2 linked regions of the Prosthecobacter dejongeii genome follow. The protein of the gene in region 1 interacts with the protein of each later gene in a pairwise test. Links are inferred from orthologs where the notes say so. Each region holds a gene or a part of one and is shown on either strand. Other genes may lie near its edges. The genes, in order: dnaX and dnaE.

Region 1 (3,150 bases):
GTCAGCGATGATACGGGCGATTGCCTGTGGCGTGTGGCCTATGAGAGTGCAGGAAACAGGTGAGTGAGATGGAACACATCCTGTCACCCCCACCCACGGAATAACAAAATGTGTGGCCACTCTGCGCTCAGAGCGCAGGTGGCTACATCGCATCTTTAAAAACCGAGTCCTGGAGGGAGGCCCAGGCCGCCCGTCATTTTGCTCATTTCGGCCGCCTGAGTGTCCTTTACTTTTTTCTGGACCTGCTGGACGGCGGAAAGGAGGAGGTCTTGGAGCATGTCCACATCTTCGGGATCCACCACTTCTTTGGCGATCTTGATGCTTTGGATATCGCCGTGACCATTGGCTGTGACGATGATTTTGCCGCCTGCGACAGTGGATTCAAAGGATTTGGTGGCGAGCTGAGCCTGAGACTTTTGCATCTGGCTCTGCATGTCCTGCACCTGCTTCATCATTTTCTGGATGTTCATGGAAAAATAGTAGGGGGTTAAAGTGATTGAGGGATTAAGATTGGGGTGCAGTGGTGCCTGCTAGCTTCAGTTTGAATTTCTCGATGGCGCTCTTGATGAGCGGATCGTTTTGAAAGTCGGCAGTGATATCTTCGGGTGTGGCTGCTTCATTTGTTTCTGGAGCAGGTGCTTCTGCGGCTGGAGCCTTCTCCCTTGGCCGTTCCACGACGGGTATAGGGGCTGTAGCCGGGCGCGGGGGGGCACTCGGGGCTGGGGCTGGTGTGGCTACAGGCAGGTCCAACGCACCGAAAAGTTCTGCCGCCGGTGGTGGTTTCAGACTCGGGTCCACGATCATTTCAAACTTCATTGGCGTACCAAGGATGTCTTGTGCAAGACCTTCGAGGAAGGTGCGCTGATTGTCGCGGGCGAGGCTCTCTTTGGCGTGGCTTTCGCTGGATGGAAAACCAAGTTTGATGGTCCCGCGCGCCATGGACATGACGGTTGTGGCTTCTAGCCACGAGGAGATGAGCGGGCGCTTTTGCTGGACACGCCCCAGGAGTTCGAGGCGGAATTCTTCATTCGTTAATGAAGGCGCTATAGGGGCCGGGGAAGGAGCTGCAATAGGCGCCGAGGTCGGTTTGGGAGTCGGTGCTGGTTCAGGAGCAGGAGCAGGAGCAGGAGCAGGAGCAGGTTGGGGCTCGGGTTCCGGTGCGGCGGCTGGAGGTGGCTCGGGCTCAGGAACTGGTGCAGGTGCAGGTGCAGGTGCAGGTGCAGGTGCAGGTGCAGCAGCCAGGGGCGGGAGAGCCTCTTCGATGATGACGGGTGCGGGCTCGGGGGCCTTGGCCAAAGGGGCTGGTTCGGGAGGCTGAGAGGGGGCGATCTCCACCGGGGCGGCGCGGCGCGGCGCGGGCTGTGGGCGCGGGGCAGGGCGGGGCACGGTGACGGTGCCGTTGCCCTCTAGGGCTTCGATGACGTCGCTGATGCTGACTTCGTTATAATGCTGCACAGCCTGGATGACTCCCAGCTCGAAATGCAGACGCTTATTGGTCGCCCAGCGCATGCGTGCATCCACTTCGGCGAGTCCATCGACGATTCGCAGAAGCTGGTCCGTACTGGCTATCTGGGCCTGGTAGCTGACTTGTTCAGCGATGTCAGGCTCCAGATCTTCGGCCGCAGCATCGGGGTCAGCTTGGCTAACCAAAAGCGTGCGAAAATGCTGGATGAGATCTCCTAGCATGCGGCCGAGGTCCTTGCCAGCCTCACTGGTGTCATGAACGAGGCGGAGGGCACTGACGGTGTCGCTATCCAAAATGTGCTGCGCCATCTTTGCCACGGACTGTACAGCAGTGAAGCCGAAGATTTCCAGCACATCCACTTCACGGATGGTATTGCCGCAGAAGGCCACGAGTTGATCCAGCATGGACTGGGCATCGCGCATACCGCCATCGGCCCCTTTAGCAATGGCAAACGCTGCTTTCTCATCCAGATCCACGTTTTCCAGGGTGGCGATGTGGAGGAGATGCTTTGCAATGATGGTGTTTGGGATACGGCGCAAATCAAACCGCTGGCAGCGACTGATGATGGTGGGCAAGATCTTGTTCGCCTCTGTCGTCGCGAAGATGAATTTTACATGATCAGGCGGCTCTTCTAGGGTCTTCAACAGCGCATTGAAAGCGGCGGTGGAGAGCATGTGGACCTCATCAATGTAGTAGATCTTATAGCGGCAGCGGGAGGGGGCGTATTTGACGCTTTCCCGCAAATCACGCACCTGATCCACGCCATTGTTGCTGGCACCGTCGATTTCCAGCACATCTAGGCTCCGGCCTTCAGCGATTTCTTTGCAGAGCTCGTCTTCGGGATCAAATTCAATGCTGGGCCCATTCGGGCAGTTGAGGGCTTTGGCGAAAATGCGTGCCGTGGAAGTCTTCCCCGTGCCACGCGGGCCGACGAAGAGGTAGGCATGAGCCAGACGGTTCTGCGCGATGGCATTGCGCAGGGTGCGGACGACATGCTCCTGGCCGAGCACATCGGCGAAGGTTTTGGGGCGATACTTGCGGGCGAATACCTGATAACTCACGCTGTGATGCTAGCGTGTGTGGCGGGGGAGGCGAACAGATTTTGGGGAAACTCATCCACATCCTTGGCTTTCCTGGGAAGGATGCTCTAGGATGGCAACATGTGGCCGATTAAATGTGTGCTTTTCCCCCTGGTCCTAGCGCTGGTGCTCCCAGGCTGTGGGCTATTCAAGAAGAAAAAAAAGCCGGAGCCGCAAGGTCCCAAAACCACCGTGGTAGGCATCGTAGAAATGGTGAACCCTGAGCAAAATTACGTGCTCATCCGCTGTGACGTCGTGCCCAATCTCGGTACGGGAACAGAGCTGGTGGCCATGGATGCAGCCGGAACGGAGGCTAAATTAAAGCTGACCCAGGAACGCAAAGGCCGCTACCTGACGGCTGACATCGAGTCTGGTCAGCCCAAGGTGATGAATTTGGTGGTCCGTCGCACCCGCGGAGATGGGCCTTTGGATGCGCCAGTAGTCCCTACGCCTGTTCCTGGTAATCCGCCAGGGGGGGCGGCACCGATGCCCCTCATGCCGACTTTGCCAGCTTTTTCATTGGATTCAGTGACCTCTCCACAGACTCCTTTGGAGCCTGGGCCCTCATTGCCTGGATCAGCACCGCCGGCCTCTCCTCCTGCCAAT
Region 2 (4,418 bases), on another replicon or contig:
CGTCAGTGGCCTACGGGCGACCGACTTCTGCTATGACAAGGTCAAGGGTCCAGATGGGGTGGAGCGCTCCGTCCGCAGCACTTACTCCGAGTATCTGCGCCCCGGCACCAGCTTTAACACCACCTGCCCCGTCCACACAGGGGAGGGCTTGCCAGCCGACTTGCAGGCCTTTCACCAGGCCATCACCCAGACGGCTGACTCTGCCCTGCTCGCGCAGGCGGGTAAGTTTGCCAACATCGAGGCCGTCCACCTCCAAGACCCCATCATCCTCGGGGCCGATCCTTACAACGCGGAGAAGCCCATCCTGCGGGCCCGTCCAGTCAATGACGATGGCACCCCCATCCTGCGCGCCGTCCCCGTGGGCGTGGATGAGGGAGATGCCGATGAACAGCCCGTCATCAAACTGAAGCCGCCACCGGCCATGAAAATCGAGCTGTGAGGCTGCTGGCAGCAGGGCTGGAGATGAATCTCCAGCCCGGTGCATTTTTGGAGAGAAAAGTGCGTCCTTCTGGCTACCCTAGGCAGGCCAATGGCAGATTCCTTTGTCCACCTTCATCTCCACTCTGAATACTCTCTCCTCGATGGCGCGGTCCGCATAGATGACCTCGTCTCCCGCACGAAAGAGCTGGAGATGCCTGCGGTGGCCGTGACGGACCATGGCAACCTCTACGGGGCCATTGATTTCTACATGGCGGCCAAAAAGGCCAAGGTGAAACCCATCCTGGGCTGCGAGGTCTATCTAGCCCCCGGCTCCATGCATGAGAAGAAGGAGGTGCAGGGCCGAAAAAGTGCCTCCCACCTCACCTTACTCGCCTCAAGCAACGAAGGTTATGAAAACCTCTCCCGCATCGTCACCGAGGCGCATCTCTTCGGTAAATTCGGCGATACGCCGCGCATGGATAAAGCCCTGCTGCGACAATACAGCAAAGGCATCATCGCCCTCAGCGGCTGCCTCAATGGCGAGATCAACCAACTCCTGCTGACGGACCGCAAAGACGAGGCCGAAAAAAGCCTGATCGAATTCCGCGACATCTTCGGCCCAGAGAATTTCTACTTGGAACTCACGGATCATGGAATGGAGCAGCAGCGCACTGCCGCCCGCCAACTCATCCAGTGGGGCAAGCAGTACGACCTGAAGACGGTGGCCACCAACGACGTGCATTTCATGAATCGCGAAGATCATGAAAGCCACGACATCCTCATCTGTGTCGGGTCTGGGGCTAACGTGCACGACGTCAACCGCGTCACCTATTCTCCCGAGGTGTACTTCAAAACCGCCCAGGAAATGCGCGCGCTTTTCCGCGAGAATCCGGAGGCCTGCGATGCCACCTTGGAGATCGCCGAACGCTGCCATCTGGACATCCGCCTGGACTCCACCAGCATTGACCGTTACCCCCAATATCCCATGCAAGGGGTGGAGGGAAACTGGCCCGACCGCGTCGCCTACCTGCGTCACCTTTGCGAAGAAGGCCTCATTCGTCGTTACGGGCGTGACCGCGCGCTCAATGATGAAGCCCTGCGCAAACGTCTCGATTACGAACTTGCCCTGCTCGCAGAAAAGAACTTCACCAGTTACTTCCTCATCGTGTGGGACTTCATCAACTGGGCCCGTGAACACGGCATTCCCGTGGGTCCAGGGCGTGGTTCGGCTGCAGGTTCCGTCGTCGCTTTCGTGCTCGGCATCACGGACATTGATCCGCTGCGCTTTGAACTGGTGTTTGAGCGATTCCTCAACCCGGAACGCGTCAGCCCGCCCGATATCGACATCGACTTTTGCCAGACCCGTCGTGGTGAGGTCATTCAGTATGTGCGTGAAAAGTATGGCGACCTCAGCGTCAGCCACATCATCACCTTTGGTACCATGGGTGCGAAGTCCGTGGTGCGCGATGTCGGCCGTGTGCTCGGCTGGAGCTATGGCGATGCAGACCGCCTTTCCAAGATGATCCCCACGGAGCTGAACATCACGCTCGCGGGTGAGGACAAGAAGGATAAAGCCACGGGGAAAATGATCCACATTGATGGAGCCATTGACAAAAATCCGGAGCTCAAGGCCTACATCGAAAACGATAGCAACGCCCAAGAGCTGTGGAAGCACGCCACCTTCCTGGAAGGCATCACCCGTGGCACGGGCATCCACGCGGCAGGCGTCGTTATCGGAGATCGGCCCCTTTACGATTTCATCGCCCTGACTCGCGGCAACGAAGAGGAAATCGTCTCCCAGTTTGCCATGAAGCCGCTCACAGAACTGGGCATGCTCAAGATGGACTTCCTGGGCCTGAAAACGCTGACGGTCATCCAGGAGGCGGAGCAGTGGGTGCAAAAACGCGTGCCCGGCTTCAACACCTCCGACGCACCGTTGGATGATGTGAAGACCTTCGAGATGCTGCAACGGGGCGAAACAGTCGCCGTGTTCCAGATGGAATCTGGCGGGATGATCAATACCTGCAAACAGCTCGGTCCGGACAAGATCGAGGAGATCATCGCTATCTTGGCCCTCTACCGTCCGGGGCCCATGCAGTTCATTCCCGACTACATTCAGCGTAAAAAGGGACTGGAAGAAGTGGAGTACCCACACCCGCTGCTGGAGAAGATCGCCAAGGAAACTTACGGGATTTTGGTTTACCAGGAGCAGGTGCAGCAGGCCGCCAACTTGCTGGCTGGCTTCACCCTCGGTCAGGCCGACTTGCTGCGCCGAGCCATGGGTAAGAAGGACCTGGCCGAGATGGCTCGGCAACGTATCGCCTTCGTCGAAGGCTGTAAAAAGACCAACGACATCGGCGACAAACAGGCCAACGCGGTCTTCGACTTGCTCGAAAAATTCGCCCAGTATGGTTTCAACAAATCGCACTCCGCCGCCTACGGGATCGTGACCTATCGCACGGCCTACTTGAAGGCCAATTACCCCGTCGAGTTCATGACGGGCGTGCTCAGCCTGGAAGTCAGCAACACGGACAAGATCGCCAACTTCGTCAGCGAATCCCTGCGCATGGGCATGGCCATTTTGCCGCCCGATATCAATCGCTCACTCCTCAAGTTTTCGCCTGAGCGCACCAAGGACGCCGACCCCAACATTGAGGGGCCCAATGCCATTCGCTTCGGCCTCAGCGCGGTGAAAAACGTCGGTGAAGGGGCCATGGCTGCCGCCATCGAAGAGCGCGAGAAAAACGGTCCCTTCAAAAGCCTCGAAGACTTTGCTGCGCGCATGGACACCCGTGCCGTGAACAAGAAGTTGCTCGAAGCCTTGGTGAAGTCGGGCGCCTTTGATTTCACCAAAGAACACCGGGCCTCCCTCTTTGCGAAGTTGGAGCAGGTGCTCGCCTCCGCCGCCTCCGCGCAAAGGGACAAAAAAGCCGGCCAAGGTGGCCTCTTTGATGACTTTGCCATGGCCCCGCCTAAAAAGGCCGCCGCCCAGGTGCCGATCACACCCTGGACGATGGATGAGACCCTGGCCTTTGAAAAAGAGCTGCTCGGATTCTACGTCAGCGGCCACCCTCTGGACAGCTACCGTGGCAACTTCGAATCCAGCAAACTCACGAAGATCATCGCCCTGGAAGAAGTGGACACCAGCGCCAAACCGCAGACGGTTTTCATCGCCGGGATCGTCAACAGCCTGGACGTCAAATACTCGAAAAAGGACAACCGCCCCTTCGCCACCTTCACCTTCGAAGACTTCACGGGTCAGATCGAGATGATGGTCTGGAGTGACGAGTATGAGAAGTTCAAAGAATTCCTCAAAGTCGGTGCCGTACTGGGCCTGCGCTGCCGCTGCATGAAGGACCAGCGTACGGAGGGCAACCGCCTCACCCTCGGCGATGCCAAGCCCCTCTCCCCTAAAAAAGCCCGCGTGGCCAATGCCGGTGAAGCTGGGGTGGAAGCCCCCGTCAAGCCCCCACCGCCCCCGGCCCCGCCCAAACCCCTGCTGCTGCGCCTGGACTGCCGCCGCCACAGCCAGATTGACCTCGACCGGATCCACGAAGTCCTCACCCAGTTCCCTGGCGAGCTACCCGTCCTCTTTGAGTTCAACAACAGCAGCACCGGCAACAAAGTCCGCCTCCAAGCCGGCGACGAATACCGCGTCACCCAGACCAAGGACCTCGTGCAGCAGCTCATGATCTGGCTGTAGTCGGACAGGCAGGGATGATCGCCGGAGGGACCCCATTCTTGGGCAATCTGAGGTCTTGCTGACTGCATCGTAACCATGGCCTGTCTCATGCTTCATGGCAGGATTGCCGCTTGAATCTCCCGGCCCCCCCTTCAACCATGCCGCACATGCGTAAAACCAAGATCCTTTGCACCCTCGGGCCTGCCACCGAGTCCGCTGAAGTCATCCTTAACCTCATGGAAAAGGGCGCGGATATCTTCCGCCTCAACATGAGCCATGCCTCGCACGACTGGGTGCGCATGGTTTATGGCCGCAT

What was found.
Region 2: the proteins of dnaX (region 1) and dnaE interact in binary tests that used the Escherichia coli proteins (3 or more experiments, as listed by UniProt). The link is inferred for Prosthecobacter dejongeii from one-to-one orthologs.

What each region holds. Positions count from the first base shown.
Region 1 is NZ_JACHIF010000002.1:521,147-524,296, forward strand. What follows is about bases 16-2,937. They hold dnaX (DNA polymerase III subunit gamma/tau), read right to left. Parts: upstream 2,527-2,937; coding sequence 505-2,526; downstream 16-504. Other genes in these bases: HNQ64_RS07365 (PQQ-dependent sugar dehydrogenase), read left to right, coding at 16-63; HNQ64_RS07370 (YbaB/EbfC family nucleoid-associated protein), read right to left, coding at 156-470; HNQ64_RS07380 (hypothetical protein), read left to right, coding at 2,644-2,937. In the rest of the region: more of HNQ64_RS07365, read left to right, coding at 1-15; more of HNQ64_RS07380, read left to right, coding at 2,938-3,150. UniProt on the Escherichia coli protein: Part of the beta sliding clamp loading complex, which hydrolyzes ATP to load the beta clamp onto primed DNA to form the DNA replication pre-initiation complex.
Region 2 is NZ_JACHIF010000001.1:1,143,981-1,148,398, reverse strand. The notes cover bases 134-4,323. They hold dnaE (DNA polymerase III subunit alpha), read left to right. Parts: upstream 134-529; coding sequence 530-4,123; downstream 4,124-4,323. Other genes in these bases: pyk (pyruvate kinase), read left to right, coding at 4,261-4,323; HNQ64_RS04555 (transglycosylase domain-containing protein), read left to right, coding at 134-439. Outside these bases: more of HNQ64_RS04555, read left to right, coding at 1-133; more of pyk, read left to right, coding at 4,324-4,418. UniProt on the Escherichia coli protein: DNA polymerase III is a complex, multichain enzyme responsible for most of the replicative synthesis in bacteria. This DNA polymerase also exhibits 3' to 5' exonuclease activity. The alpha chain is the DNA polymerase catalytic subunit.